Regions from separate parts of the Bradyrhizobium sp. Ses1 genome, predicted to be linked through region 3. Evidence: predicted binding sites of a transcription regulator. Region 3 holds the regulator's gene; each other region holds the start of a gene.
The links. The regulator PhoB, encoded in region 3, activates phosphate uptake and scavenging genes when phosphate is short. The targets are predictions, from matches to a motif close to TGTCATNNANCTGTCAT.
Positions count from the first base shown of each region.

Region 1: AC5ZG5_RS04465 (STN domain-containing protein) is a predicted target of PhoB. The motif match lies at 4,347-4,363, and genes of this name have one in related genera.
Region 2: phnC (phosphonate ABC transporter ATP-binding protein) is a predicted target of PhoB. The motif match lies at 3,306-3,322, and genes of this name have one in related genera.

Region 1 is NZ_JCAMOQ010000002.1:338,881-349,034, reverse strand. It holds gene AC5ZG5_RS04490 (ABC transporter ATP-binding protein) at 1-304, shown strand, start outside; gene AC5ZG5_RS04485 (ABC transporter ATP-binding protein) at 282-1,271, shown strand; gene AC5ZG5_RS04480 (class I adenylate-forming enzyme family protein) at 1,298-2,809, shown strand; gene AC5ZG5_RS04475 (SDR family oxidoreductase) at 2,806-3,567, shown strand; gene AC5ZG5_RS04470 (Lrp/AsnC family transcriptional regulator) at 3,820-4,284, shown strand; gene AC5ZG5_RS04465 (STN domain-containing protein) at 4,608-5,258, shown strand; gene AC5ZG5_RS04460 (RNA polymerase sigma factor) at 5,255-5,770, shown strand; gene AC5ZG5_RS04455 (FecR family protein) at 5,706-6,869, shown strand; gene AC5ZG5_RS04450 (filamentous hemagglutinin family protein) at 7,034-10,154, shown strand, end outside.
Region 2 is NZ_JCAMOQ010000010.1:831-10,984, forward strand. It holds gene hemC (hydroxymethylbilane synthase) at 1-280, shown strand, start outside; gene AC5ZG5_RS14235 (DUF1045 domain-containing protein) at 623-1,315, opposite strand; gene AC5ZG5_RS14240 (alpha-D-ribose 1-methylphosphonate 5-triphosphate diphosphatase) at 1,336-2,529, opposite strand; gene AC5ZG5_RS14245 (LbetaH domain-containing protein) at 2,526-3,182, opposite strand; gene phnC (phosphonate ABC transporter ATP-binding protein) at 3,369-4,184, shown strand; gene phnD (phosphonate ABC transporter substrate-binding protein) at 4,347-5,282, shown strand; gene phnE (phosphonate ABC transporter, permease protein PhnE) at 5,367-6,251, shown strand; gene phnE (phosphonate ABC transporter, permease protein PhnE) at 6,248-7,096, shown strand; gene phnF (phosphonate metabolism transcriptional regulator PhnF) at 7,270-8,001, opposite strand; gene phnG (phosphonate C-P lyase system protein PhnG) at 8,115-8,576, shown strand; gene phnH (phosphonate C-P lyase system protein PhnH) at 8,581-9,186, shown strand; gene AC5ZG5_RS14285 (carbon-phosphorus lyase complex subunit) at 9,189-10,154, shown strand, end outside.
Region 3 is NZ_JCAMOQ010000001.1:95,508-105,661, forward strand. It holds gene AC5ZG5_RS00425 (ATP-binding protein) at 1-374, shown strand, start outside; gene pstS (phosphate ABC transporter substrate-binding protein PstS) at 518-1,528, shown strand; gene pstC (phosphate ABC transporter permease subunit PstC) at 1,730-2,719, shown strand; gene pstA (phosphate ABC transporter permease PstA) at 2,721-3,566, shown strand; gene pstB (phosphate ABC transporter ATP-binding protein PstB) at 3,563-4,384, shown strand; gene phoU (phosphate signaling complex protein PhoU) at 4,396-5,112, shown strand; gene phoB (phosphate regulon transcriptional regulator PhoB) at 5,229-5,936, shown strand; gene AC5ZG5_RS00460 (GcrA family cell cycle regulator) at 6,057-6,572, opposite strand; gene AC5ZG5_RS00465 (aspartate aminotransferase family protein) at 7,071-8,279, shown strand; gene argF (ornithine carbamoyltransferase) at 8,279-9,205, shown strand; gene AC5ZG5_RS00475 (Hsp33 family molecular chaperone) at 9,418-10,154, shown strand, end outside.

The sequences.
Region 1 (10,154 bases), on a different contig from region 3:
GGTCGAGGAGGCGCCGGTGGAGGCGCTATTCGAACGGCCGCTGCATCGCTACACCCGCGGCTTGCTTGGTGCCACGCCTTCGGCGACGCGCCGGGGCGGCACGCGACTTGCGGAGATCGGGGGCAGCGTGCCGCCGCTGTCGGATCTGCCGGCCGGCTGCGCCTTCCAGAACCGCTGTCCCGACGCATTCGATCGTTGCGGTGCGGAGAGGCCCGGCCTGATGCCGCTATTGCCGGGGCGCACCGCCGCGTGTTTCGCCGCCGAAGAGGAGCTGTCGCGACATGCCGCTGTTGTCCGTACTTAGCCTTTGCGTTCAGTACCAGACCGCGCAGGGCACTGTGCGCGCAGTCGACGACGTCAGCTTTGAGCTCGAAGACGGAGAAACCGTCGGCTTGGTCGGCGAATCCGGTTGCGGCAAGTCGACCCTTGGCAAGGCGATCATGCGGCTGGTGCCGAGCTCCGATGGCCGCATCGTGCTTGACGGGCAGGACATCACGAGCATGTCAAGCGGGCAGCTCAAGTCCGTGCGCAAGAACATGCAGATGATCTTTCAGGATCCGTATGGCTCGCTCAATCCGCGCCACGATGTCGGCACCATCATCGGCCAGCCGCTCAGCGTCGCCGGCTGGTCACGCCGTGACATCCGCGATCGTGTTACCGAGCTGATCAGGCAGGTTGGCCTCCCGGCGGATGCCGAGCGCCGCTATCCGCACGAGTTCTCCGGCGGCCAGCGGCAGCGCGTCGGTATTGCGCGTGCGCTCGCGTTGCAGCCGAAAGTCATCATCTGCGACGAGCCGGTATCGGCGCTGGACGTCTCCGTCCGTGCGCAGGTGATCAATCTGCTGCAGGACTTGCAGCAGCAGACCGGCGTGTCCTTTCTCTTCATCTCCCATGATCTCTCCGTAGTCGAGCATATTTCCGATCGGCTGATCGTGATGTATCTCGGCCGCATCGTCGAAAGCGGCAGCGGTGAAGAGATTTGGCGGCAGCCGGCGCATCCTTACACGCTTGCCCTGCTGGCGGCGGCGCCGATTGCCGATCCACGATTGGCGCGCGGCCGCGCCAAGCAGGTCTTGCAGGGCGAATTGCCGAGCCCGCTCAATCCACCCCAAGGCTGCAGCTTCCATGAGCGCTGCCCGATGGCGCGCGAGCGCTGCGGCAAAGTGCGGCCGCTGCTGCGGAAGGTGTCCGGCGGCCGAATGGTGGCCTGCCATTACGACTTGCTTGAGCAGCCCGCCGAACTGCCGCGGGCAGTGAGTGCGGCCAGTTAGCTGATACGAAGGACGGAGTTCCGCCGATGCGTTGGCACAATTTGGGCGATCTGATCGATCGCAGGGGCAATCTGGACAAGGAAGCGATCATCGATCTCGCTTTGCCCGGTGGCCCGAGAATCTATACCCACCGGCAGATAGATCAGCTCGCCAACGGCGTCGCAAAGTACCTGACAGACCGCGGATTTTGCCGCGGCACTCATATCGCCATCCTGTCATTCAATCGCGCCGAATATGTCGCGGCCTATTTCGGCATCATGCGGGCGGGCTGTATCGCAGTGCCCGTCAATATCAAGGTCGCGCGCGACACCATCGACTATGTGATTGATGACGCCAAGATCGCGCTCGCCTTTGTCGACGCTGCGAACCGCCCTCAGGTGCGCGAGGGCATTCCGGTGATTGACTTCGACGACGCCGGCCCGAACGGTTTTGCTGCGAGCATAAAGCCCTTCGAGTCCTTCGATAGTGTCGTGGCCGGACCGGACGAAGTGGGCCAGATGCTCTACACCTCCGGCTCGACCGGCCGGCCGAAAGGCGTGCCGTTGTCGCATCTCGGTCAGCTCTGGGCGCTTTCCACCCGAACCAGCGGAGCGCTCAACGAAAATGAACGCTACATCATCGCTCAGCCGCTGTTCCATATGAATGGGTTGTTCGCGACCAAGACGATCTTTGCGACCAACGCATCCGTGGTGCTGCTGCCATCGTTCGAGACCAGGAGCTATATCGAGGCGATCGCCAAATACAAGGCAACGGCGGCGACGGCCGTCCCCACCATGTGGGCGCGGGTGATCAAGGAGCGCGAGTTGCTGGCTCAGAACGACATCACATCGATCAGGCGATTGATGCTTGGCTCGGCGCCGATGACGATGGGTCTGTGGGACAAGATCAAGCAGGTCCTGCCGAACGTCACGCTCTCCATCGGCTACGGCACCACCGAAGCCGGGCCGGCAGTGTTTGGACCGCATCCGAAGGGCATTCCAACGCCACCGCTCGCGCTCGGCTATCCCATCGATCCCGAGGCAGTAAAGCTCATCAATGGTACCGAGAATGAGGGTGTGCTGTTGATGCGCAATCCTGCGCTGATGGATCATTATCACAACCTGCCGCAGCAGACGGCGAAGGCGATCACCGACGGCTGGTATTACAGCGGCGACGTGATGCGTCGCGACGAGAACGGCTTCTACTATTTCGTCGGCCGTGCCGACGACATGTTCGTCTGCTCGGGCGAGAACGTCTATCCCGGCGAGGTCGAGAAGTTGCTGGAGCGTCATCCGCAGGTGCAGCAGGCGGTGGTGGTGCCGCTGCCGGACGAGGAGCGCAGCCAGGTCCCGGTCGCCTTCATCGTCACCCGCGCCGACGCCAAGCCGACCGTGGACGATATCCGGAAATTCACGATTGCCAATGGACCGGCCTATCAACATCCGCGCCGCATCGAATTCGTCAATGAATTGCCCTGGGCCGGCACCAACAAGATCGACCGCAAATCGCTGATTGATCGCGCCCGCCAACTCGAGGCGGCGAAAGGCTGGTCGGTGTGAGCGCGCTGGCAGGCAAGATTGCATTGGTCACCGGCGCCAGCCGCGGCATCGGGCAGGCGATCGCACTCAGGCTCGCCGGGGACGGTGCGATCGTTCCGGTTCATTATCACTCTGCCGAGGATGCCGCGCGCGCTACCGTCGACGAGATTGTCGCTGCCGGTGGGGCTGCGTTTGCATTGCAGGCGGACCTATCGGCGCGAAGCGGTGCTGCGGCGCTCACCGCAAGGTTCACTGCGGAACTAACCGAGCGATACGGCAAGACGGCGTTCGATATCCTCGTCAACAATGCCGGTGTCGGCAAGCGTGCGACGATCGAGGAGATCACGGAAGAAGATTTCGAGCTTCTGTTGCAGACCAATCTCAAATCGCCGTTCTTTCTGATCAAGGCTCTGTTGCCCCACTTGCGCGATGGTGGCCGCATCATCAACATTTCGTCGATGGGAACGCGCGCCGCGTACCCCGCCATGGCGGGCTATGCGCCGACAAAAGCGGGCCTGGAGGCGTTGAGCCGCCTGCTCGCTGTTCATCTCGGCGGGCGGCAAATCACGGTGAACTCCGTGATGCCGGGCGCCACTGCGACCGACATGAACGCGAATGCGCGCGACCCCGTCGCCAGCCGCGAAGTTGTCAATTCGATCGCGCTTGGGCGTGTCGGCCAGCCGGCCGATATCGCAAAAGTCGTCGCGTTCCTGGCGTCCGACGACGGTGGCTGGGTCACCGGCCAACAGATCGACGCCAGCGGCGGCCAGCGGCTGTAAGCCGCACTGCCGCCGGAACAGGCAAGGATTGGCCGCTTTAGCCGTCCGATGCCTCGCCTGGCGGGCTTTTCATCAGCAGATTTCCCAAGAGGGGGGCCTCGCTTGCGGCGGGGACGCTACACGCTGCCGCGAGATTGTACAGCGCCTGATGAAAGTTCATGCTAGCCGCAGCGCGTGCATGACAATAATATTCTTCAAACAAGTTTCATCGCAACCAAAACATTCTTTTCCCTCCTGGATTCGGAGGTTTGCATGCTCGACGACTTCGACCGCAAGATCTTGGCGACGCTGCAGGTGAATAGCAGCCTCTCGATGCAGGAGATTGCCGAGCGGGTCGGGTTGAGTTCGACGCCCTGCTGGCGGCGGATCCAGAAGCTTGAGAGCTCCGGCTACATCAAACGCCGGGTGGCGCTGTTGGACGCGGAAAAGCTGAACCTTGGCGTCAGCGTCTTCATCGCCGTCAAGACCAACCAGCACAATGCGGAATGGGCGCAGAAATTCCGGAAGATCGTCACGAGCTTTCCGGAGGTCGTGGATTTCTATCGCTTGAGCGGCGACGTCGACTATTTGATCCGAGCCGTCGTGTCTGACATTCGCGCCTATGACGATCTCTATCAGCGATTGATCGCAAAGATTGACCTGCACGACGTCTCATCGATGTTCACAATGGAGCAGATCAAGTCGACCACCGAATTGCCACTCGCGAATCTCGCGTGAGCGACTGAGGCGGGCACCCGCGTGTCTGGGCTGGATCGTCGAGGCGGATTAGGGGCTATGGCTGTCGTCAAACCGTAATATTACGTCACTAGCGTCCGCCGCGCGTTGGCTTGGGATGTGCGCTGACGCGCAATTTGGACCGTCGGCGGGCAGGTCGTAGCGCTGGGAAGCTGGAACGGCTGTCCTGATCTGCGTGGGCGGGGACAGTGGTGATGCTTCGATCGGCCCTAGCCGAACTCAGACCGGATCGCGCCAAGCGTGTTGTCGTTACGTCGGCCAATAGACGGCTGGCAGCTTGGGCATGCGCATTGGCCGTCGCGGGCATGGCTGCGGGTATCGACGTGGCCGCGGCTCAGACCAGGCCAGCGAATGCGCCGATCGAATTCAATATCCCCTCGCAACCACTCGCCGCCGCGCTCAATCGCTATGTCGATGCGACCGGACGCGACGCCCTCTACGACACGAGCCTTGCGGCCGGCCGCCTCTCCGGCGATGTCCAGGGCGTGTTTGCACCGGACGAGGCGCTCCGAAAGCTCTTGTCCGGCACCGGTTTGGCTGCCGAGTTCGTGGCCGAGACGACTTTCGTGTTGTTGCCGGAGCCACTCGCCACTCAGCAGGCGGCGCAGCAAACACGATCGCCAGAACATCGGCGTTACTATGGACAGATTCAGGCGAGCATTGCGGATGCTCTTTGCCGATCGGGCGGCGCGCGTCCGGGCAGCTATCGCTTCGCCACTGTGTTCTGGATCGCGCCAGACGGCACCGTCCAGAGATCCCAACGTATCGGGTCCACCGGCAAGCCTGACGCTGATGACCGGATTGATGCGACCTTGCGCGGCGTGCGCTTCGACGAGCCACCGCCGGCGGGCTTTCTGCAGCCGGTCTTGATCTTGATTGTACCGCAAGGACCCGGCGTGGCGCAGGGGTGCGGCAAGGCCGATCCCAACCTCCGATCGGCTGGGACCCGGCCATGACCGAGACCGCCTTGACGATCATCCGCCGGCTGTTTGTCGATCGCTATGACGACCTCAAGGCGCGTTTGACTCAACGCCTCGGCTCGGCCGATCTCGCCGGCGATGCGATGCAGGATACATGGTTGCGCCTGTCGCGCGCGGATTCGATTGGCGCCGTACAAAGCCCGCGCAACTATCTTTTCCGGATCGCGCTGAACGTGGCAGAGGATCGCCGCCGGATGGAGCGGCGTCAACGCATATCGGCGATCGAGATCGAAAGCCTGCTTGAGCTGCCCGATCATGCGCCGACGCCTGAGCAAACCACGTTGGCGCGGTCTGACCTGGAGGCGTTCGAGGCGATCGTCAACGAACTCCCCGAGCGGCGCCGGGTGATCTTTCTGGCGGCCCGGCTCGGCAATGTTCCCCGCCAGGAAATCGCCGATCGGCTCAGCATCTCCCGGCAACTCGTTGCGAAAGAACTCCGGTTGGCACTCGAACATTGCCTGGCGCGCTATAAGGAATTTAAGGGTTGAGCGTGCACTTTCGGTCGCCGAGAATCGTCTTAGAGGTAAGAATTCCTGCGATCGTCGCTTGCTTTCTCACGGAGGCAGCGGCGAAAGGCATAACATTGAGATGAGCAAGGCACACCCTGGTTTGGATCCGGTGGAGCGGGAAGCGGTCGACTGGCTGCAGAAGCTCACATCCGGAGAAATGACGCCGAAGGACGTAGCGGCGCTGGAACTCTGGCGCGCGCGCAGTCCTCTGCATGAAGCAGCCTTTTTGGAGACGAAGCGCCTATGGCATACGGCTGGTGTCGCCGGCGATGCTCTGTCGGGTCCGGGTGAAAGCTTCCTAGCCAGGCTCGATGCGCTGGGACGGCGCCGCAGGATGAACCGTCGCGCGGTATTGAGCGCCGGCGTCGCGGCACTTGCCGCGGCGTCGGTCTACGGCGTGCTCAACCCGCCGTTCGGATTTTGGCCGTCATTGTCCGAACTCAATTCGGATTACCGCACGGGCACCGGCGAGCAACGCCATGTCACATTCGCCGGCGACGTGACGATCGGCCTGAACACGCAGACGAGCCTGGCCGTCCGTCCTGCGGAAGGAATCGAAGATCGCATCGAGTTGATCTCCGGCGAAGCATCGTTTGCAACATCGATGCGCCCGGCGCGATCGCTCGTGGTCCTGGCGGCGCACGGCAGGACGATCGCCGAATCCGGCCGGTTCGATGTCCGCTACACCGCAAGCGGCGAGCGGTCCCCGGTCAGCGTGACCTGTTTCGACGGCGCGGTGCGGATCGAACGTGGAGCCGACGTTGTGGCCCTGCGACCTGGCCAGCGCGTGCGCTATGATCTTGCGGGACTGAGCGAGATTGCCGCAGTCGATCCGCAGCTAGCCTCGGAGTGGCAGCGCGGCATCGTCGAATTCCGCGGCACGCCGCTCGTCGAAGCCGTGGAAGAAATCAATCGATATCGGCCCGGCCACATCATCTTGATGAACGCGGCCTTAGGCCAGAAACAGCTCAGCGGTCGCTTTCGTATCGATCAGATGAATGAGGCGCTGCTGGGATTGGGGCGCGCGTTCGGCGCAAAACTGCAGCGGTTGCCGGGTGGAATCGTGCTGCTGAGCTGATTCGGACGGGACGGGTAAAAAATTTCTCAAAAAAATCTTCCGAAAGCGTAGTCAACGGCCACTCGGGATTCGGTCTTAGCGGTGAGACCTCTCTTGATCCCCGAGGCGGCGGCGACTTCCGGCTGCAGCGTCAGGGGCGTACCGTCGTCTGAAGGAGCCGCCCGATGTCCGCCCGTTCACCCTCGACCGCTAATGGTCCCATGCGCCGCCATGCCCGTCACGCGGCGCTGCGAACCGGCGTCAGCGTGGTGGCGCTGTTCCTGGCCAATACTGCAGTGGAGGCACGTCCATTAGGCGGACAGGCACCGACACCATCGGCGGCGGCGATGGCTGCATCGCAGTCGGCGGCGCAGGACGCGGCGACGGTCGCCAAGCAAAGCCAGGATGCGATGGCGCGGGCCACGCGCGCCATCCAGGCGATGCAGGCGGTGCAGGACGCGGCGCGCAGCGCGGCGCAGGCCGCGCAGCGCTCCGCGACGCTGCCGCAGGTCGCTGTGCCGAATGGGCTGGCGCCGGGCGGCCTGCAGGCGGCGGCTGGATGGCAGGGCGCCAATGCGCCGACGCAGGCCGTCGATGCCAGCGGCCAGACCCAGGTCGGCATCCAGCAGACCCGGGCGCAGGCGATCCTGAATTGGAATTCGTTCAACGTCGGCGCGCGCACCACGCTCATCTTCGACCAGCAGGGCAACGCCAGTTGGGTGGCGCTCAACCGCGTGGTCGGCAGCACATCGCCGAGCCAGATCCTCGGCAACATCAAGGCCGACGGGTCGGTCTATCTGATCAACCAGAACGGCATCATCTTCGGCGGTGCGAGCCAGGTGAATGTCGGCAGCTTGATCGCGTCGACCGCCAACATCACCAACGACCAGTTCCTCACCAGCGGCATCTATTCGCGGCAGCAGAGCGGCCAATACGTGCCCAGCTTCACCGATGCTGGTGGGGCCGTGAAGGTCGAGGCCGGCGCGCTGATCTCGACCCGCGCGCCGTCGTCGGCGAAGCAGGGCGGCGGCTTCGTCCTATTGATGGGCACCGAGGTCAGCAACGCCGGCGCGATCAGCGCGCCGCGCGGTCAGGTGCAGCTTGCGGCCGGCAACGATTTCCTGCTGCGGCCAGGCTACGGCACCGACGCCAACCAGGCCTCGACCACGCACGGCAACGAGATTTCGCCGATCGTCCGCGATGCGCTTGCGGTCGTTGGCAATTCCGGCCTGATCTTCGCGCAGCAAGGCGACATCACACTCGCGGGCCGCAGCGTCGGCCAGGACGGCGTGCTGGTTGCCACTACCTCGGTCAACACCCGCGGCACCATCCATCTCCTGAACGCTGCCTCCGATGCTGCTGGTAGCGTCACGCTCGGCAGCGGCAGCCTGACCGCCATCCTGCCCGAGCTCGGCAGCGCCGAGACCGCGCTCGACAGCCAGCGCAACCAGTTGATCGCCGATTCCAACGCCTTCACCCACGTTCCGACCGCCAACGCCCAGTTCAACAATCTTTCGCTGCTCGCCGATCGGCTCGACCAAGGCCGCGTCGAGATCGTCAGTGGCGGCAACGTGGTCTTCAAGGATGGCTCTATCATGCAGGCGCAAGGTGGCCAGGTGGCCGTCAGCGCCGGTCGCCGCGTTTTCGCCGAGAATGGCGCGGTGATCGATGTCTCGGGCGTGCGCGGCGTGCTGCTGCCGATGTCGGCCAACAACATCATGGTCAACGTGCAAGGCAATGAGCTGCGCGATTCGCCGGTCAATCGCGATCAGGATTATCTGAAGAACGCAGATGTCTGGATCGACGCGCGCAATCTGGTGCTGGTGCCGGCTGGCACAGGCGGCTATGCGACCGACCGCTATTATACGCCGGGCGGTCTGCTCGAGGTCTCGGGCTATCTCGCCAATACCGCCCATCGCATCGGGGAATGGACGGCGCTCGGCGGCACCATCACGCTGGCGGCGCCGGAGGTGGTCGCGCAGAAGGGGGCAGTGTTCGACGTCTCCGGCGGCTCGGTCAGCTACGAGGGCGGCTATATCAGGACCACCAACTTCCTCGGGGCGGACGGCCGAACCTACAATATCAATAATGCGCGCGCCGATATGCAGTTCATGGCGCTCGGCGGCGGCTATGTGCGCAAGCACTACGTCGAGGGCAAGGTTTACGATAAGCTGACCGAGATCTGGACGTCCCCGTTCGGCAAGGGCAGCGTCTCCACCCGCTGGGAAGATGGCTACACCGTCGGCCGCGACGCCGGCTCCCTTATCCTGTCGACGCCGACGTCGATCTTCGAAGCCACCATCCTCGCCGACATCGTGAAGGGTGAGCGCCAGACCGGGAACCGGCCTTCCGGCACCGCCGACGGCTACAAGCTGCCCCAGGACGTCGCGCCGCTCGAGGGCAGGCTTGCGCTGGGCAGCTACTCGGGTATCGGTCTCACCGATGCATCCGCTGCGCGGGTCGTCTTTGGCCGTGTGTCTGATATCACTGAGGCGCTGAACGACAAATCGCCGTTGCCTGACAGCCGCATCGGCACCGCGTTGTTCGATACGGACGCGATCAATGCCGCCAAGCTGGGCGGTCTCAACTTTGCGAGCAGCAAGGAAATCGTTGTCGAGGCGCCGCTTGAACTTGCGCCCGGCGCGGAGGTGACCTTCGCGGCGCCGCATGTCGATATCGGCGCAGACGTCACGGCTCATGGCGGCAGTATTACGTTGACCAATCTCATGCATGCCGTGCTCGGCCAGGGGCAGAACGCGAAATGGTGGGCGCTCAACGACGCGAACGGCAATTCGCAGGTCACGATCGGCGAGGGGATCGCCATTGATCTCAGCGGATTATGGACCAATGAACAGCGCGACACGCAAACCGATTCATCACGTCTCGCGCATCTTGATGGCGGAAATTTCACCGTCTCGACCACAGGCGGCATCACGCTTTCGAAGGGTTCGCTCATTGACGTGTCGTCAGGCGGCGCCATCCTGGTGGATGGCAAAACCAAAGGCGGCAAGGGCGGCAATGTCAGCCTCGTCGCCAATGATTATGCGCATCTGGCCTCGACGCAGTTCTTCACCAATCCGCTCATCCTTGAGGGCGCTATCCGCGCGTATGGTTTTGGCGGCAGCGGCACGCTGACATTGGATGCGGGCCAGGCGATCGCGATCGGCAAGGCCGTGGCCGATGCGCTGGTGCTCGACCCCGAGCTGTTCCGGTCCGGCTTCTCCGCGTACAAGATCTCCAGCAACACTGGCATGGAGATCGGCGAGGGAACGCGCCTTGACGTCGAGGTGCCGGTCTATCGCTTCA
Region 2 (10,154 bases), on a different contig from region 3:
CGCGCAATCGCGCCTTGTGGCCGAAGCCGAGCGCGAGGTGCTGTGGATCCTGAACGGTCACTGCAATTCGCCGATCGCCGGCCATGCCACGCTTGCCGGCAGCGAGATGATTCTGCGCGCCTCGGTGCTGGATGAAACCGGCGACCGCTTCATCGAGGCCTCGCGCACCGGCCCCGCCGACCGCCCCCGCGAACTCGGCCGCGCCGTCGGACTGGACCTGCTCGACAAGGGCGCCGCCGAAATCATCGCCCGCACAAGGCCGGAAGAGACGGACGAGTAAGCGAAGAACGGTAGGGTGGGCAAAGCGCAGCGTGCCCACCCTTCGCGTGGGACGCTCTCTCCACGTCGTCCCGGCGAACGCCAGGACCCATAACCACCGATGTGGGTTGTGGTGCGAGGTCCGGGCGGCAAACTCCACCTCTCCCCTTGTGGGAGAGGTCGGAATTCAAGCGTAGCTTGAATTCCGGGTGAGGGGTTCAGGTCCATCCGACAGCGCAAGTCCCTCGAGAGACCGGCACCCCTCACCCGGATCGCATTCCGCTTCGCTGCATGCGCTCCGGCCTCTCCCACAAGGGGAGAGGCCGGTCCGAGCAAGCGGACGCACAATACGGGCGACGACGAGTTAGAGTGCTCGCAGCGGCCAATGCGCGATGATGCGGAAGCGCGATGCTGCATCATCCTGGCGGAACAATGCGAGCCGGTCGATCGCGAGCGTTGCGAGCCGCACAGAGGCAAAGCGTTCCCGCAGCATCGGCACCACGATCTCACGCCGCTCGGCTTCCAATCGCCCGGTCAGCGTCATGTGGAAGCGGAATTCTTCCATCACGTAAGGATAGCCCCAGCGGTCGAGATACTCGACCTGTCGCGGCGTCAAGCGCTCGGGATTTCGCCGTGCGCGATCGGTCGGCGTCAGCGGCGCGCGGAATGAATCGAAGTCGCGCGTCACGTCGGCCGCAAGCTGCTGCAACTCCGTCGACGGCTTTCCCGGGATCATCGCGATGAAGCCGCTAATCGAATCGATGATGGGTTCGATAACGGGAATTGGCCGCGGCGTATCGGCGAAAGCCTCGCATGCCCCAAGCAGATCGGCTTCGCTCTTGCCCTCCGCCAGCGCCATCGGCGCCTTCAGCGTGGCGTGAAAGCCGTATTTGCGCGGGTCCTGCGTGATCTCGCGCCAGTCCGGCGGCACGCCATCGGGAAAGGACAGGTCGCTGCCACCATAGACATCGTAGCCGAGCATCTTGGCGCCGAAGCGATCAAGCGCACTGCCTGGTGCCGGCGCGTAGTAGAGAGCGTAACGCGGATAGTTGGCCATCGTCGTAAGACCTGGGAGCGTCAGGCGGCAGCAACCGCCATGCGCGGCGCTGTGGAATAGGTGAGCCGGCTGGCGTCTGCCAGATGCACGAGACGTCCCGCCGATATCACCGCGACAATGCGCGGCCGCAGCGGCACCTTGTCATCGACGATGATCATGTCGGCGCGGCGACCTTCGGCGAGCACGCCACGGTCGTCGAGTCCGGCAGCACGTGCCGGTGCTCCCGAGATCAGGTCCCACGCCTTTTCCAGCGGCAGAATGCCGTCAGCGGCAAGCCGGAAGGCTGCGAGCAATTGTGCCGGATAGTAATAGTCCGAGGCCAGCACCGAGCAGAGGCCCTTCGCGATCATGTCGGACGCCTTGGTCCAGCCGGTATGACTGCCGCCGCGCACGACATTCGGCGCGCCATACACTATGTGATCGCCGGCCGTCGCCGCCTCGCGCGCGGTCTCTTCGTTGACAGGGAATTCGGCGATGCCGACGCCCTGGTCGCGAAAACACTTGCGCATCTCGGGGCTGTTGTCGTCATGCGAGAGCATGCGGACATCGGCCGAGCGCGCCGCACTGGCGAGACGTGCGATCGAGGCAGGCACATCGTTCGCGCGCGACACCACGTGCGTGACCAGCTTGTCGAAGTCTTCAGGCGAAAGGCCGGTGCGCTCCACCATCCGGTTGCGCTTGCGCGGCCTTGCCAGGTCCCCGATCGTCCCATCCATGTGGTCGTTGAACGCGAGCAAGTCGACGCGGCCCTCCGCGAGCCAGTCAATGATCTCCGGTTCGGCGTCGAGATTGTAGGTCTCGTGGCGCAGATGGAAGCGCGTGTCGGCGGCAAGCTGCGGGCGCATCTGCTCGATTGCCTCCAGCAGTCTCCGCGCATTCTCGGCGCTGCGCAGGCCCGGCTCCCACGACCATGTGGTGGCGTGGAACACCGTCGTGATTCCGTTTGAGATCGCCTGCCGGTCACTGTCGGCGAGCGCCACGTCGATCGGGAAATCGACTCCAGCGCGCGGCATCATCTGCCGCTCGAAGGCGTCGCCATGCAGGTCAACGATCCCGGGCAGCACCAGGAGATCACGTGCATTGATGCCAAGTGCATCGCGACCGTCTCCATCTCCATCGAGGGCTGCGATGTCGCGGCCCGCGGTCCGCAGCCGTGTTTCGACGAGTTCGCCTTCAACGAGCGCCTTGCCGTCTTCGATAACAATGTCAGTCACGTGATGGCACTCCGGCGGGTTGTTGGCGCGTTCAGCGCTTCATACTTGGCGAGGAAGTCTTCGACAACCAGCTTGCGAAAATCCGGCAGCGCCTGGCGCAACATTTCGTGATCCCAATCCCACCAGGCGAGTGCCGCAAGGCGGCTGATGATGCCATCGGAAAACCGCTTGCGGAGCGGCCGCGCCGGATTGCCGGCGACGATGGCGTAGGCGGGAACATCCTTGGTCACGATCGCGCCAGCCGCGACCACCGCGCCGGTTCCAATCGAGCGTCCGGGCAGGATGATCGCGCCATGTCCAATCCAGACGTCATGGCCGATATGCACGCGGTGCTCTCGGCGCCATGCGAAGAATTCGGCCTCGTCATGTTCGCCTGGGAAGTATGCGCTGGCGCGATAGGTGAAATGCGCCTGCGACGGACGATGCATCGGATGATTGCCCGGATTGATCCGGGTCATTGCCGCGATCGAGCAGAATTTGCCGATCGTGGTGTAAGTGAGCTGCGCGTCGTTCACGACATATGAATAGTCACCCATCGTGACGTCGAGCAGGATGCTGCGCGCTCCGACCTCGGTATAGGCCCCAAGCTGGCTATCGCGCACCGCGGCGGTGGGATCGACCGTTGGTACAACGGAAAGCATCTTGCCGGCCATCTTCTTCTTCGCCTCGTCGAATTGTTGTGGGGGAGCGCATGTCTTCGATGCGCTTCATAACAGTAGCGTGACAGATGCGTGACATCGCCGGCGGTGTGGAGGATCGCCGCACTGCAGCGCGTTTGTCACACAACTGTAATTCAGCGGCGTTAGCCGTTACGCGACGTGACGGGTTCGGAGCACTGCATGCTGGTGGTTGAAGGTTTGACGTGCCGTTTCGGCACAAAAGCCGCGGTCGACAATGCTTCGTTCTCGGTCCAGCCCGGTAGTTTCGTCGGCGTGATCGGTCGCTCGGGCGCCGGCAAGTCGACCTTGTTGCGGATGGTCAACCGTCTCGCCGATCCGACCGAAGGCCGCATCCTGTTCGAAGGTGTCGATGTCACCGCGCTGCGCGGCAAGGCGCTGCGGCAGTGGCGCGCGCGTTCGGCGATGATCTTTCAGCAGTTCAATCTGGTCGGCCGGCTCGATGTGCTGACCAATGTGCTGATGGGCCGCCTTGCCGAAATCCCGGCCTGGCGCTCGTTGACCCAGCTTTGGCCCGAGCAGGACAGGGCGCTGGCGATGTCGGCGCTCGAGCAGTTCGACATCGCGCAGTTCGCCGCCCAGCGCGCCGACCAGCTCTCCGGCGGCCAGCAGCAGCGCGTGGCCATCGCTCGCGCGCTGGTGCAGGAGCCCGATATCATCCTCGCCGACGAGCCGATCGCCTCGCTCGATCCGCGCAATACCAAGATCGTGATGGATGCGCTGCTGCGCATCAACAAGCATTTCGGCATCACGGTGCTCTGCAACCTGCATTCGCTCGATCTGGCGCGCAGCTATTGCGACCGCCTGATCGGCATGGCGGCGGGCCGCGTGGTGTTCGATGGCCAGCCGTCGACGCTGACCGATCACATCGCCCGCGAGCTCTACGATCTCGAGGCCAATGATGTCATCGGCGGGGCGCCAATGCCCGCGCCCGGTGCCGCAACAGCTCCGGCGCTCGGCACCGCAGCCGCGGCCTGAACGCCGTAACCTTATGCAGGGAAAGCCGCTGCAGGTGCAGTCGGCCTTTAGAGCATGGTCCGGAAAAGTGGAAACCGGTCGTGTTCAAACAAGAGATGAGATCACGATCCCGTTGCGTCTCGGATCGTGATCCAGGCGCTACCATAACAGCAGGGGTAAACCATGATCACTCGTCGCATCGTTCTCGCCGGCGCTGCCGCGCTCGCGCTCACCGCGTCCGCGTCGGCGCAGGACTGGAAGGCCAAATATCCGGAGCTGACCTTCGCGGTCGTGCCGGCTGAAAACGCGTCCGGTGTCACCGAGCGCTGGACGCCGTTCGTCAACTATCTCTCCAAGGAACTCGGCGTGAAGGTCACGCTGCGCATCGCCAACGACTATGCTGCGGTGATCGAAGGCCAGCGCTCCGGCAACATCCAGATCGCCAGCTACGGTTCGGCCTCCTTCGCCCGCGCGCGGCTGACCGGCGTCAAGACCGACGCCTTCGCCAACGACATCAACGCCGACGGCTCCACCGGCTACTACTCGATGTTCTTCGTCAAGGCGAGCAGCCCCTACAAGACCATCGAGGACGTGAAGGGCAAGAACCTCGGCCTCGTCGATCCGAACTCGACCTCCGGCAACAACGTGCCGCGCTTCGAGCTCAACAAGAAGGGCATTCCGGACGCCGAAGCCTATTTCAGCAAGGTTGTCTTCACCGGCAGCCACGAGAACGCGATGCTCGCGCTGGCGCAGGGCACGGTTGATGTTGCCGCCAACCAGTGGACCAGCGACGATGACTCCACGCTCGCCCAGATGCTGCACAAGGGCATGCTGAAGAACGCCGACGGCTCGCCGATGAAGAAGGATGATTTCCGCATCGTCCATAAGTCGGCCGAGATCATCAACGGACCCTATGCCTACAACTCCGACCTTCCCGACGATCTCAAGGCCGCGATCGCCAAGGCCTTCTTCGACGTGCCGACGAAGGACAAGGCGGCGTTCGACAAGCTCTCCGACGGCCAGAAGAAGGGCTTCCATCCCGCGACCACCAAGGATTGGGACGGCACGATCGAGCTGATCAAGTTCGTCGACGCCCTGCGCAAGAAGAAGGCCTCCTGATCGATCGACGCGAATACGCAGGCCGGATCGATCGCGACCCGGCCTGTTCCGTTGAGGACAAGCAGCAGATCCCAAGCAGAGCAGATGGCCACCGCCGTATCCATCCTTCCCGCCCAGCAGCTCGCCGCGCTGAACGATGGCTATCGCAAGGCAGTCGCGCGCAAGCGGTTGAAGATGGCCTTGGCGGCGGCGGTGTTCATCGCGGCGCTGACCGTTGCCGGCATCGGCGCCGAGGTGAACCTGCGCACGCTCTTCACCTATTTCGGCAACTTCGTCTCCTATTTCGACCGCATCCTCACGCTCGATAACGGCCAGCGGGTCTGGACCGATTTCGGCGAATGGTTCTGGGGCTGGAAGAATTGGCTGAAGCTGCTCGCCGAGACCATCTTGATCAGCTATGTCGGCACGCTGACCGGCGCCGTCTTTGCCTTTGCGCTGAACTTTTTCGCCGCACAGAACACCTCGCCCGCGCCCTGGCTGCGCTTTGTTGTCCGCCGCCTGCTCGAATTTGCGCGTACCGTGCCCGCCATCGTGTTCGCGCTGGTGTTCGTGATCGCGTTCGGGCTCGGGCCGATGGCGGGCGTGCTGGCGATCGCCGTGCATTCCACGGGCGCGCTCGGCAAATTGTTCTCCGAGATCGTCGAGAATGCCGACATGAAGCCGGTGGAGGGCATCCGCTCGACCGGCGCGAGCTGGCTGTCCTGCATGCGGTTCGCCGTGCTGCCGCAGGTCTCGGCGGGCTATGCCAGCTATGCGCTGCTGCGCTTCGAGATCAATGTGCGCGAAGCGTCCGTGATGGGCTTTGTCGGCGCCGGCGGCATCGGGCAGGAGCTCGTGGTCGCGATTCGCAAATTCTATTATTCCGACGTCAGCGCCATCCTGGTCACCATCGTCCTGACCGTGTTCGTGATCGACATCACCACCGGCTGGCTGCGCGCAAAACTGTTCGGCAAGGAGGGGCGGGCATGAGCCAGTTGCCGAAGCCGGATTCGCAGGCGCTGCGGACGAAATACCCTGACGTTTTCGACCGCCCGGTCTCGGCGCGCCTCGCCACGCCCTTGATGCTGCTGGCGGCATTAGCGGTCTTCGCCTTCGGCCTGTTCGATCTCGACTTCTCGCCGACCAAGCTGGTGAGCGGGCTGCGTGAGCTCGGCTGGATCACGCTGATGATGATCCCGCCCGATCCCGGCTCGTCGCTGCCGACCTATCTCTCCGCGCTCGGCGAGACGCTGTCGATCGCGCTGCTCGGCACGACGCTGGCCGCGTTCATGGCGCTGCCGGTCAGCCTGCTCGCCGCGCGCAACATCGTGCCCTCCGCCATCTTCCGTTTCCCGGTGCGACGTTTCCTGGATACGATCCGCGGCGTCGACACGCTGATCTGGGCCTTGGTGTGGATCAATGTCGTCGGTCTCGGCCCGTTTGCCGGCGTGCTCGCCATCGCGGTGTCGGATTTCGGCGCCTTCGGCAAATTGTTCTCCGAGGCCATTGAAGGCGCCGACAAGAAGCAGGTCGAGGGTATCAGAGCTTCCGGCGGCGGCGTGCTGCACGAGATCCGCTTCGGCCTGATCCCGCAGGTCCTGCCCGTGATCGCGGGTCAGGTGCTCTATTTCATCGAATCGAACACGCGTTCGGCCACCATCATCGGCATCGTCGGTGCCGGCGGCATCGGGCTGCAGCTCGCCGAACAAATCCGCGTGCTGGAATGGCAGAAGGTGTCGTTCCTGATCTTGATGATCCTGATCGCGGTCGCCGTGATCGACTGGATTTCGACGAAACTCCGCTTCGCCATCATCGGCCAGCGCGCGCTGGCGTAGGAGTCACCTCGCCCCGCTCTTGCGGGGAGAGGTCGGCGCGAAGCGCCGGGTGAGGGGACCCTCCGCGCACTCTCGCCTATCGAATTTGCAGAAGCAGCCCCTCACCCTAACCCTCGCAGAGTGAGCTTTGCTCGTCTCGCCCCCGCGAAGAGCGGGGAGAGGGAAGAACTGGATTACCCGTTCTCCACCAAGAACTCCACGCGCTCCGCCGCAAAACGCGAGCGCTTTGTCACCAGCGGCTTGTCGTCCAGATCGACGTCGGTCGAGTCGACCACCAGGATCGGGCGGCCGAGCGCCAGGTCGAGCCGCGCGGCGTCGGTAGCGTCGACGATGCCGGCGGTGATCCGCGTCGAGGTGCGGCGATAGTCGCGGATGCCGAAATGTTCGAGCAGTTTCGTCATCGAGCGGACGCTGGCGAACACCTCTCCCGCGCCCGGAAAGCGCTCGGCCGAAAGCCAGGAGGTGGAGACGCAGATCGGCGCGCGGTCGGCGAACCGCAGCGACTCGATCCGGACCAGTGGCGCGCCGACCTTCAGTCCGAGTTCCCGCGCCAATTCCCGGCTCGCCACGTCTTCCGAGGCATCGATCAATTGCCCGCGTGGCTCGCGGCCGCCGGCGCCGACGATCTCCGAGAAACGCGTGCGCGAGCGCAGCGGATAGGCGATTTTCTGCACCTCGACATAAGTGCCGCTGCCGCGTTCGGCGCGCACCAGTCCGCGCTCGGCGAGCGCCGCCAAGGCGCGCCGCACCGTGTGCCGGTTCACGCGGTAGGTCTCCGCGATCTCCATCTCGCCCGGCAGCTTCTCGCCGGCGGCAAAGCGGCCCTCGGCGATGCCGCGCTCGATGCCGTCGGCGACCAAGCGCCACAGCGCGACGCCCGATGAGGCGGTGTCCTGCACACTCATATCGGAAACCCAGTCCTGTCGAAAATCATGCCCCTGTCATGAAACAGTCATGGCGTTTGCTTATCAAGTTGTCTAGTATCATAGACAACTTCAGTCAGGCAAGGTTCCGCGAGATGACGAAGACCGAGCAAGACAGCAGGCGGGCGCAGCGCCGGGCGGGAATGGCGGTGCTCGCCCAGTCGGACGCTGCCGACATTTCGGCCCGGCTCAGCGAGATGGCGCTGCCCGCTCACAAGACCCTGCGCGAGCCGGAAAACGGCCTCGTCATGGTGCGCGGCCGGGTCGGCGGCGATGGCGCGCCCTTCAATATTGGCGAGGCGACCGTCTCGCGCGCGGCGGTGCTGCTTTCGACCGGCCAGGTCGGTTTCGGCTACACGCTCGGACGCGACCATGAGAAGGCACGGCTGATCGCGTTGTGCGACGCCATGGCGCAATCGGACGATTTTGCCGATGCGGTTGAGCAGGAGGTGATCGCGCCGCTGCGCACGGCCATGATCGCCAAGCGAGACCGGGTGGCCGCGGAGACGGCGGCGACGCGGGTTGATTTCTATACGATGGTGCGCGGTGAGGGCTGAAGACATGACGGCGATTGCCGAACTGCCGCCGGGCTTATCCGACAAGGTCTTGTCGGCGCAGGCGACATTCCGTTCCGTAATGAACGCGATGGCGCGTCCGGGGAAGGTCGAGCGAATCGCGGCGTCGGCCGGCGCGCCTGATGGCGTGATGCACGGCGCGGCCGCGATCGCGCTGACGCTGTTCGATCACGATACGCCGATCTGGCTCGACGGCGCGATGTCGACCCCCGAAGTCGCCAAATGGCTCAAGTTCCACACCGGGGCGGCCATCACCGGCGATCCCGCGATTGCAAGCTTTGCGCTGATCGGCGATCCCCAGAATCTTCCCGCGCTCGATCGTTTCGCGCTCGGCAGCGGCGAATATCCCGATCGCTCGACCACGCTGATCCTGCAGATTGGCAGCCTCTCGCAAGGCACGGCCTACGAACTGCGCGGGCCGGGCATCGACGGCTCCACCGTGCTGACAGCGACCATCGAGCCGCACGATCTGTTCGATCAACTCGCCGTCAACGCCACGCTGTTCCCGCGCGGCATCGACGTCGTGCTGGTCGCGGGTGATGAGATTGTTGCGATCCCGCGCACCACGCGGCTCGCTCATGGGAAGGACTGACGATGTACGTTGCGGTCAAGGGCGGCGAACGCGCCATCGAGAACGCCCATCGCCTGCTCGCGCATGAACGGCGCGGCGACCGGGAGGTGCCGGAGCTTATGCTGGCGCAGATCTCCGAACAGCTTGCGCTCGGTGTCGATCGCGTGATGGCGGAAGGCTCGCTCTATGACCGCGAACTGGCCGCGCTCGCGATCAAGCAGGCGCGCGGCGACCTGATCGAGGCGATCTTCCTGGTTCGCGCCTTCCGCGCCACGCTGCCGCGCTTCGGCGCCACCGAGCCGGTCGATACCGGCAACATGCAGATCCGCCGCCGCATCTCCGCGACCTTCAAGGACATTCCCGGCGGCCAGATCCTCGGCCCCACCTTCGACTATACCCATCGCCTGCTCGACCCGCAGCTTGCCGAGGGTTTTGTGCCGGAGGCGCCTGCGACCGGCGAAACATCGTCCGCCGAGACGCCGCGCGTCACCGACATCCTCGCTCACGATGGTCTGATCGAAGCGTCGCCGCAAGCAGAAGCGGACGCGCCGATCGGCGATCTCACGCGCGAGCCGCTCAGCTTCCCCGCCGACCGCGATCTGCGGCTGCAGAATCTCGCGCGCGCCGACGAAGGTTTCCTGCTCGCGCTCGGCTACTCCACCCAGCGCGGCTACGGCCGCAACCATCCCTTCGCCGGCGAGATCCGTTTCGGCGAGGTTGATGTCGAATTCTTCGCCGAGGATGCGGGTTTTGCCGTTCCGCTGGGGAGAATCGAACTCACCGAGTGCCAGATGGTCAACCAGTTCAAGGGCTCGGCGACGGAAGCGCCGTGCTTCACCCGCGGCTACGGGCTCGCCTTCGGCCAGAGCGAGCGCAAGACCATGTCGATGGCGCTGGTCGATCGTGCACTGCGTGCGCGCGAGCTCGGCGAGGAGGTGAGGGCGCCGGCGCAGGACGAGGAATTCGTGATGTCGCATTCCGACAATGTG
Region 3 (10,154 bases):
CGGGCGACCGCGAGGAGCTGTTGCGGCTGTTCGAGAACCTGATCGAGAACGCCCTGAAATACGGTGCCTCCGGCGGCCGGGTGATCGTCTCGCTGAAGGAGGCCGCCTCCGGCGAGGGCGCCCGGGAGATCCGGGTCCTGGTGCGGGATTTCGGTCCCGGCATCGCCCCGGAACACCTGCCGCGGCTGACCGAGCGCTTCTATCGGGTCGACGTCGGCGACAGCCGCCTCCAGGGCGGAACCGGGCTTGGATTATCCTTGGTGAAACATATTCTTAACCGTCATCGCGGCCGTCTTTTGATCGAAAGCGTGCCGAAAAACGGCGCCACTTTTACCGCCTGTTTTCCCCAGGTGAAGACCCCTGCGGCGGCATAAAATCAAGCAATTTCAATTGCTTGAATGTGTCATCCAACTGTCATCCAACCTTCGTAAAACGAGCATCGACCGCTCCTAAACGGACCGGCGTGAGCGCGATCGGGCGCATCCGGCGCTTCGCTCACAGGATTGGAGACCACCCCATGAATTTCTTTAGGACAATCGTCGCTGCCGGCTTGGTGGCCGTTTCGACGTCGGCCTTTGCGGCCGATATCACTGGCGCGGGCGCGACCTTTCCGTTCCCGATCTATTCCAAATGGGCGGACGCCTATAAGAAGGAAACGGGCAACGGGCTGAATTATCAGTCGATCGGCTCCGGCGCCGGCATCAAGCAGATCCAGGCCAAGACCGTGACCTTCGGTGCCACCGATGCGCCGCTGAAGGCCGAGCAGCTCGAGAAGGACGGACTCGTCCAGTGGCCGATGGTGATGGGCGCGATCGTGCCGGTCGTGAACCTCGAAGGCATCAAGCCGGGCGAACTGGTGCTGTCGGGCGAGGTGCTCGGCAACATCTATCTCGGCAAGATCACCAAGTGGGACGATGCGGCGATCGCCAAGCTCAATCCGAAGCTGAAGCTGCCCTCTGACGCCATCACCGTGGTCCGCCGTTCCGACGGTTCGGGCACCACCTTCAACTTCACCGACTTCCTCTCCAAGTCGAATGCCGACTGGAAGTCCAAGGTTGGTTCGGGCACCGCGGTCGAGTGGCCGGTTGGCGTTGGCGCCAAGGGCAACGAGGGTGTTGCCGGCAACATCAGCCAGACCAAGAACGCCATCGGCTATGTCGAATACGCCTACGCCAAGCAGAACAAGCTGACCTATGCGGCGATGGTCAACAAGGCCGGCAAGACCGTGCAGCCGACCATTGCTGCGTTCCAGGCCGCTGCTTCCAACGCGGACTGGGCCAAGGCTCCGGGCTACTACGTGATCCTGACCGACCAGCCGGGCGATGCGTCCTGGCCGATCACCGCGGCGACCTTCATCCTGATGCACAAGGAGCCGACGGATAAGGCGGCCTCGGCCGAAGCCATCAAGTTCTTCAAGTGGTCGTTCGAGAAGGGTGGCAAGGCCGCCGAAGAGCTCGACTACATCCCGATGCCGGAGCCGGTCGTCAAGCTGATCGAGAAGACCTGGTCGTCGGACATCAAGAGCTGAGGCTCGCATAGCGAGCGTCGCGCCCTGTCCTCTGCGGGCGCGACAAAGTCGAGAAACCGGAATCCATCGCTTCGCAACCGAAGCTGTGGATTCCGGGTCTACGCCCGACGGGGTGCATCCTGCGACGATGCGGGAAAACGTTCAGAACGGGTCGCGCAGTAAGTTGCGATCGAGTAAACACAGGGGATTGGCGTGGCAGACATGGCCGTTCAAAGCGACGTAATGGCAGCCTCCGGACCTTACGATCGTGCCAGGGCCCTCAGCGCCTTCAAACTCGGTGACATCACCTTCTACTGGATCACTCGCGCCTGCGCGATTTCGGTGCTCCTGATCCTAGGCGGTATCATCCTTTCGCTGATCGCCGGCGCCTGGCCGGCAATGAAGGAATACGGCTTCTCGTTCCTGTGGACCCAGCGCTGGGCGCCTTCGGCAGACCCGCCGGTGCTCGGCGCGCTCGGGCCGATCTACGGCACGCTGATCACCTCTGTCATCGCGATGATGATTGCCATTCCAGTTGGCATCGGCATTGCGATCTTCCTCACCGAGCTCTGCCCACAATGGCTGCGCCGCCCGATCGGCATCGCGATCGAACTGCTCGCCGGCATCCCCTCGATCATTTACGGCATGTGGGGCTTCTTCGTGCTAGGCCCGTTCCTCGCCAATACGTTCCAGCCGTTCATGATCCGCCTGTTCGACGGCGTGCCGGTGCTGGGCGCGATATTCGCAGGCCCGCCATCCTATCTCAGCCTGTTCAACGCCGCGCTGATCCTCGCGATCATGGTGCTGCCCTTCATCACGGCGATCTCGGTCGACGTGTTCAAGACGGTGCCGCCGGTCCTCAAGGAGGCGGCCTACGGGGTCGGCTGCACCACCTGGGAAGTCGTCCGCAACGTCGTGATCCCCTATACCCGCGTCGGCGTGATCGGCGGCATCATGCTGGCGCTCGGCCGCGCCCTCGGCGAGACCATGGCCGTGACCTTCATCATCGGCAATTCGTTCCGCATCTCCTCCTCGATCTTCGCGCCGGGCACCACGATCTCCGCGGCGATCGCCAGCGAATTCGCCGAGAGTGACGGACTGCACCAGTCGGGCCTGATCCTGCTCGGCCTCTTGCTGTTCGTGCTGACATTCATTGTTCTTGCCTGCGCGCGACTGATGCTGATGCGTCTGGAAAGGAAGGCGGGGAACTGACATGAACCCGATTTACAAAGCACGTCGCCGCAACGACATCATCATCCGCGGGCTTTGCATCGCCGCTGCCGCGTTTGGGGTGACCTGGCTGGCGCTGATCCTGTTCACGCTGTTCTACAACGGTCTCGCCGGCCTCAGCCTCGACGTCTTCACCAAGAACACCCCGCCGCCCGGCTCCACCGATGGCGGCCTGTTGAACGCGATCGTCGGCTCGGTGATCATGACCGTGATCGGTGTCGGCATCGGCGCGCCGCTCGGCCTGTTCGCGGGCACCTATCTGGCCGAATACGGCAAGCATGATCGGCTCACCTCGGTGATCCGCTTCATCAACGACATCCTCTTGAGCGCGCCGTCGATCATCATCGGCCTGTTCATCTATGGCGCGGTTGTCGTGCCGATGGGCGGCTTCTCCGCGCTGGCCGGCTGCCTGGCGCTGGCGGTGATCGTCATCCCGGTCGTGCTCCGCACCACGGAGGACATGCTGCTGCTCGTCCCCAACCCGCTGCGCGAAGCGGCCTCCGCGCTTGGCCTTCCGCGCTCGCTGGTGATCAAGCGGATCGCCTATCGCGCGGCGCGCTCCGGCCTGATCACGGGCGTGCTGCTGGCGACCGCCCGTGTCGCCGGTGAGACCGCCCCGCTGTTGTTCACCGCGCTGTCCAATCAGTTCTTCAGCCTGAACCTGACCAAGACGATGGCGAACCTGCCGGTGACCATCAACAACTTCGTGCAGAGCCCCTACGCCTATTGGAAGGAACTCGCCTGGAGCGGGGCCTTGCTTATCACCTTGACCGTGCTCGCGCTCAACATCGGCGCGCGCATCCTCGGCGCCGAAAGGAGCGCAAAATGACCGATCTGTCCGTATCGACGACCAGCCCGAGCGCGGCCATTCCCCAGAAGTCGCTGCCGGAAGCGGCGCCAAAGGTGACTGCACGCAGCCTCAACTTCTATTACGGTGAGCACCATGCGTTGAAGAACATCAACCTGACGCTCGGCACCAACCGCGTCACCGCCTTTATCGGCCCGTCCGGCTGCGGCAAGTCGACCCTGCTCCGGATCTTCAACCGGATGTACGACCTGTATCCCGGCCAGCGCGCCACCGGCCAGTTGATGCTGGACCAGACCAACATCCTCGACCCCAAGCTCGACCTCAACCTGCTGCGGGCGCGGATCGGAATGGTGTTCCAGAAGCCGACGCCGTTCCCGATGACGATCTATGAGAACATCGCCTTCGGCATCCGCCTTTACGAGAAGATTTCGAAATCTGAAATGGACGGCCGCGTCGAGAAAGCGCTGCGCGGCGGTGCGCTGTGGAACGAGGTCAAGGACAAGCTCAACGCCTCCGGCCTGAGCCTCTCCGGCGGCCAGCAGCAGCGCCTCTGCATCGCCCGCACGGTTGCGGTGCGGCCCGAAGTTATCCTGTTCGACGAGCCCTGCTCGGCGCTCGATCCGATCTCGACCGCCAAGGTCGAGGAGTTGATCCAGGAATTGTCGGAGGACTACACGATCGCGATCGTCACGCATAACATGCAGCAGGCGGCGCGCGTCTCCGACAAGACTGCGTTCATGTATCTGGGCGAACTGATCGAGTTCGACGACACCAGCAAGATCTTCACCTCGCCGAGCGATCGACGCACCCAGGACTACATCACCGGCCGGTTTGGTTGAGGAGGGACATCATGGCTTCTGAACATACCGCCAAGGCATTCGACAGCGATCTTCAGGAACTGACCCGTCTGGTCGCAGAGATGGGCGGGCTGGTCGAACGGATGATCACCGAATCCGTCGATGCGCTGATCCGCCGCGACGTCGCGCTCGGCAAGCGTGTCGTCGCTTCCGACATCGAGATCGACAGCCTGCAGCGCGTGATCGAGGAGCGCGCCGTGCTGACGATCGCCCGCCGCCAGCCGATGGCTGTCGACTTGCGCGAGATCGTCGGCGCGATGCGGGTGGCGACCGACCTCGAGCGGATCGGCGACCTCGCCAAGAACATGGGCAAGCGCGTCGCCGCGCTGGAGAACGACTTCCAGCCGCTGAAGTTGATCCGCGGCCTGGAGCACATGACCGACCTCGTGCTGTCGCAGGTCAAGTCCGTGCTCGACGCCTATGCCGCGCACGATCTGCCGGCGGCGATGAACGTCTGGAAGAGCGACGAGGAGGTGGACGCGATCTGCACCTCGCTGTTCCGCGAGCTCCTCACCTACATGATGGAAGATCCGCGCAACATCTCGTTCTGCATCCACCTGATGTTCTGCGCCAAGAATATCGAGCGGATCGGCGACCACGCCACCAACATCGCGGAAACGGTCTTCTACATGATCGAGGGTCAGCAGATCACCGACAAGCGGCCGAAGGGGGATATGACGACGTTCGCCACGACCGTTCCGGGCAACTAGAGCAACATCCGGAAAGTCGACGCCGGCTTTCCGCCAAGATCCTGCTCAAACATCAAAGGAAGAGTGGGATGACGATTCAAGCAGAGAGTCATCCCGCTATAGGAGAAGCCAAGCCGATGAGCGCACGCATTCTGGTGGTCGAAGACGAAGAAGCGCTGACGACGCTGTTGCGCTACAATCTCGATGCAGAAGGCTATGATGTCGAAACGGTCGCCCGTGGAGACGATGCGGACACAAGGCTCAAGGAACGTATTCCCGACCTTGTCGTGCTCGACTGGATGCTGCCGGGACTCTCCGGCATCGAGCTGTGCCGCCGTCTGCGGGCGCGGCCGGAGACCAAGCAGCTCCCGATCATCATGCTGACCGCGCGCGGCGAGGAAAGCGAGCGCGTGAGGGGGCTGGCGACCGGTGCCGACGACTACATCGTCAAGCCGTTCTCGGTGCCTGAACTGCTCGCGCGGGTGAAGGGCCTGTTGCGCCGGGCAAGCCCGGAGCGGCTCGCCACCGTGCTCACCTATGGCGACATCGAACTCGACCGCGAGAAGCGCCGCGTCGCGCGCTCGGGCCGCCCGATCGATCTCGGCCCGACCGAATATCGCCTGCTGGAGTTCTTCCTGGAGCATCCCGGCCGCGTGTTCAGCCGCGAGCAGCTGCTCGACAGCGTTTGGGGCCGCGACATCTATATCGACGAGCGCACCGTCGACGTTCACATCGGCCGCCTGCGCAAATTGCTCAATCCCGGCCGCGAGCAGGACCCGATCCGCACCGTCCGCGGTGCGGGCTACGCGCTCGATGATCGCTTCGCGAAGGCCGAGCAGTCGTAAACCGGCGACCTCAATCCGCAGCCCGGGTGCAGCGAAGCGTAACCCGGGGAAATTTGGACCTGCCGATACAGCGTTCCCGGGTTGCGCTGCGCTCCACCCAGGCTACGATCTGTCGTCGGTTTACTTGCCTTGTGACGGCTTGACCGTCGGACGGCGGCGGTCAGCCGCCGGCTGGTAGGCGATGCGGGAGTGGTGCGCGCAATAGGGCAGGCCGGGAAGCGCCTTGCCGCCGCAGAAGAAGAATTCCGGGCTCGAGGGATCGCCGACCGGCCAGTGGCAGGTGGCCTCGTTCAATTCGAGCAGCGACAGCCGCTGGCTCATCGGTACCACATTGTCGTAGGCGATAGGGTCCGCTTCCACCTCCACCTCGAAGGCGTGGGCGAGCGCGGTGTTGCCGCGGGAGACCGGACGCGCCACGCGCATCATCGGCTGTGCGGGACGCGCCTTGCGCTGCCGCGGCGCGGCTGCAGCAGGACTCTTGGCGCGGCCCGAGAGGCCGAGCCGGTGCACCTTGCCGATCACCGCATTGCGGGTCACGTTGCCCAGTTCCGCAGCGATCTGGCTGGCCGAAAGGCCACCTTCCCAGAGCTTTTTCAACTGCTCGACGCGTTCGTCGGACCAGGTCAATACCGTCATCGCATCTTTCCCTTCGCGTTGCGCCGGCCGATCCTGGGACAGCGCTGCGATGCCTAATCTCAAAAATCCCTGCGGGCAGAATCCCTTAAGGCTCGCCGGGCACGAAAACCGCACCCGAACGTGTACGCCGCACACAAAGGACTCTAAGGGATCAAAACTGCCGCACGAGATGTCGTACCCGACAGGCTAGACGCTACAATATGGCGTGACTCTGGCGCAAGAGTCCGCGCCTATGCGTCCACATGTTCCGACATTTAGGGATTGCAATCGGGCTTTTCCACCACACCGGAAAACTGCGGATTACCGGCACTTTGCAGCGCAGCCTGGCGGCTTCGTGGCGATTGACAGCACCCGCCGCGCGCATAGAATGCCTTCACGTGCCGCCCTGCAAAGGCGGCACGTTTTGTTTTCGCTGGATGAGCTCCAGCCGCGTGTCTGCATCGCTGCACGCCGCCGGGGCTTGTCTGAAAGGCTTGTCTGAACCCTTCAGTGATCGCCATGACCGACCGCGCCACGTCGCATCTGCTTCCCGTTTTTGCCAGGGCCGATCTCGGCTTCGAACGCGGCGAAGGCTGTTGGCTGATCTCGACCAAAGGCGAGCGTTATCTCGACTTCACCTCCGGCGTCGCGGTGAACGCGCTCGGCCATGCCCATCCGCATCTGGTGAAGGCGCTGCAGGAACAGGCGACGAAGCTCTGGCACATGTCGAACCTGTTCAAGAGCCCGGACGGCGAGAAGCTTGCCGCGCGGCTGTGCGAGCAGAGTTTTGCGGACTTCGTGTTCTTCTGCAATTCCGGCGCGGAAGCGATGGAGGGCGTGATCAAGGTCGTGCGTCACTATCACTTCTCGAAGGGGCATCCGGAGCGCTACCGCATCATCACCTTCGAAGGCGCCTTCCATGGCCGCACGCTCGCGACACTCGCAGCGACCGGCGCTGCTAAATATCTCGAGGGCTTCGGTCCGCCGATGGACGGCTTCGACCAGGTGCCGCATGGCGATATCGAAGCGGTGAAACGCGCGATCGGTCCAGAGACCGCGGGCATTCTGATCGAGCCGGTGCAGGGCGAGGGCGGCGTGCGCTCCGCGCCGCCGGCTTTCTTCAAGGCGCTGCGCCAGCTTTGCGACGAGCATGGCCTATTGCTCGCGTTCGACGAGGTGCAGACCGGCATGGGCCGCACCGGCGATCTCTTCGCCTACAAGCGTATCGGGGTCACCCCTGACGTGATGTCGCTGGCCAAGGCGCTCGGCGGCGGCTTTCCGATCGGCGCCTTCCTTGCGACCGCGGAAGCCGCCTCCGGCATGACGGCGGGTTCGCATGGCTCGACCTTCGGCGGCAATCCGCTCGCGGTCGCGGCCGCCGGCGCCGTGCTCGATGTGATGCTGAAGCCCGGCTTCTTCGATCACGTGCAGAAGATGTCGCTCCTGCTCAAGCAGAAGCTCGCCTCCGCGGTTGACCGCTATCCGTCCATTCTCGCCGACGTGCGCGGCGAGGGGCTTCTGATCGGCGTCAAGGCCGTGGTGCCCTCGGGCGACCTCGTCAACGCCCTGCGCGAGCAGAAGCTGCTCACAGTCGGCGCCGGCGATAATGTGGTGCGCTTCCTCGCGCCGCTGATCGTCAGCGAGGCCGAGATCGAGCACGCCATCGGTTGTCTGGAGCGCGCCTGCACCGCGCTCTCAAGCGGACCTTCGAAGAAGGCAGCGGGATGATGAGCAAGGCGCCCCGTCACTTCCTCGACATCAACGAAATGTCGCTCAACGAGCTGCGCGCCATGCTGGCCGCCGGCGCCGCCATGAAGGCGAGACTGAAGGCGCATGAGCGGGCCACGAAGCCGCTCGAAGGCAAGACGCTGGCGATGATCTTCGAGCGTCCTTCGACCCGCACGCGAGTGTCGTTCGACGTCGGCATGCGCCAGCTTGGCGGTGAATCGATCATGCTCACCGGCGCCGAGATGCAGCTCGGCCGTGGCGAGACCATCGCCGACACTGCGCGCGTGCTGTCGCGCTATGTCGATGCGATCATGATCCGCATCCTCAACCACGATGCGCTCTTGGAGCTCGCCGCGCATGCCACCGTCCCCGTGATCAACGGGCTGACGCGCCGCTCGCATCCCTGCCAGGTGATGGCCGACCTGATGACGTTCGAGGAGCGTCGCGGTTCGATCGAGGGCAAGACCGTGGCCTGGACCGGTGACGACAACAACGTGCTGGCGTCATGGGCGCATGCCGCCGAGCGTTTCAAGTTCGCCCTCAATATCGCGACGCCGCCGCAGCTCGCGCCGAACAAGGCGATGCGCGACTGGATCAAGGCGACCCAGGCGCCGATCGTGCTCGGCAACGACCCCGAGGAGGCCGTGCGCGGCGCCGACTGCGTCGTCACCGACACCTGGGTGTCGATGGGCGACAAGGACGGCGAGCACCGGCACAATCTGCTCCGGCCCTATCAGGTCAATGCCAAGCTGATGTCGCTGGCCAAGCCCGATGCTTTGTTCATGCATTGCCTGCCGGCGCATCGCGGCGAGGAAGTCACCGACGAGGTGATCGACGGTCCGCAATCGGTGGTGTTCGACGAGGCCGAGAACCGCCTGCATGCGCAAAAGGGCATTCTGGCCTGGTGTTTTGACGCGGTCGCGTAAGCGCGCCGCCAAGATAGCTGTCGTCCCGGCCAAGCGAAGCGCGAGCCGGGATCCATAACCACCGATGTGAGTTGTTGCATCAAGCTGCGGCCCCAGCTTTTCACAATGCTCACATCGGTGGTTATGGATCCCTGCTTTCGCAGGGATGACGGCTAACAACGATAGATGTGAACCCCTTTCGTTTCGCCTCTCAAGACCCCAGATAGAGCGCCATGGTTTCACAATCCCCCGACATCAAGATCACGGAAACACCGACCCGGGCGCCATCGGCCGTGCCGGTCGACGACGCGGTGCTGCCATTCGAGGTCGATGCACTCGATCTGCGTGGGCGGCTGACGCGGCTCGGTCCCGCCCTCGACGACATCCTGCACAAGCATGATTATCCGCCTGCGGTCGGCAAATTGCTCGGCGAGGCGATCGTGCTGACGACGCTGCTCGGTTCATCCCTGAAGTTCGACGGCCGTTTCATCCTGCAGACCCGGACCGACGGCCCGGTCTCGTTCCTGATCGTCGATTTCAAGGCGCCCGATCGGCTGCGCGCCTATGCGCGCTACGATGCGACAAGATTGCAGGACGGGCTCGACTCCGGCGCGCTGCTCGGCAAGGGCCATCTCGCGATGACCATCGACCAGGGGCCGGACATGAGCCGCTATCAGGGCCTGGTCGCGCTCCATGGCGGCAGCCTCGAGGACGCAGCTCATGAGTATTTCCTGCGCTCGGAGCAGATCCCGACGCGCGTGCGCCTTGCAGTCGGCGAGGAATGGCGCGGCGGCGACGGCGGCAAGGTTCGCTGGCGCGCCGGCGGCATGCTGCTGCAGTTCCTGCCGAAGGCGCCGGAGCGCGCGCGGCAGGCCGATCTGCACCCCGGCGATGCGCCCGAAGGAACGGCCGCCCATGAGGTTCCGGAAGACGATGCCTGGGTCGAGGGGCAGTCGCTGATCGGAACGGT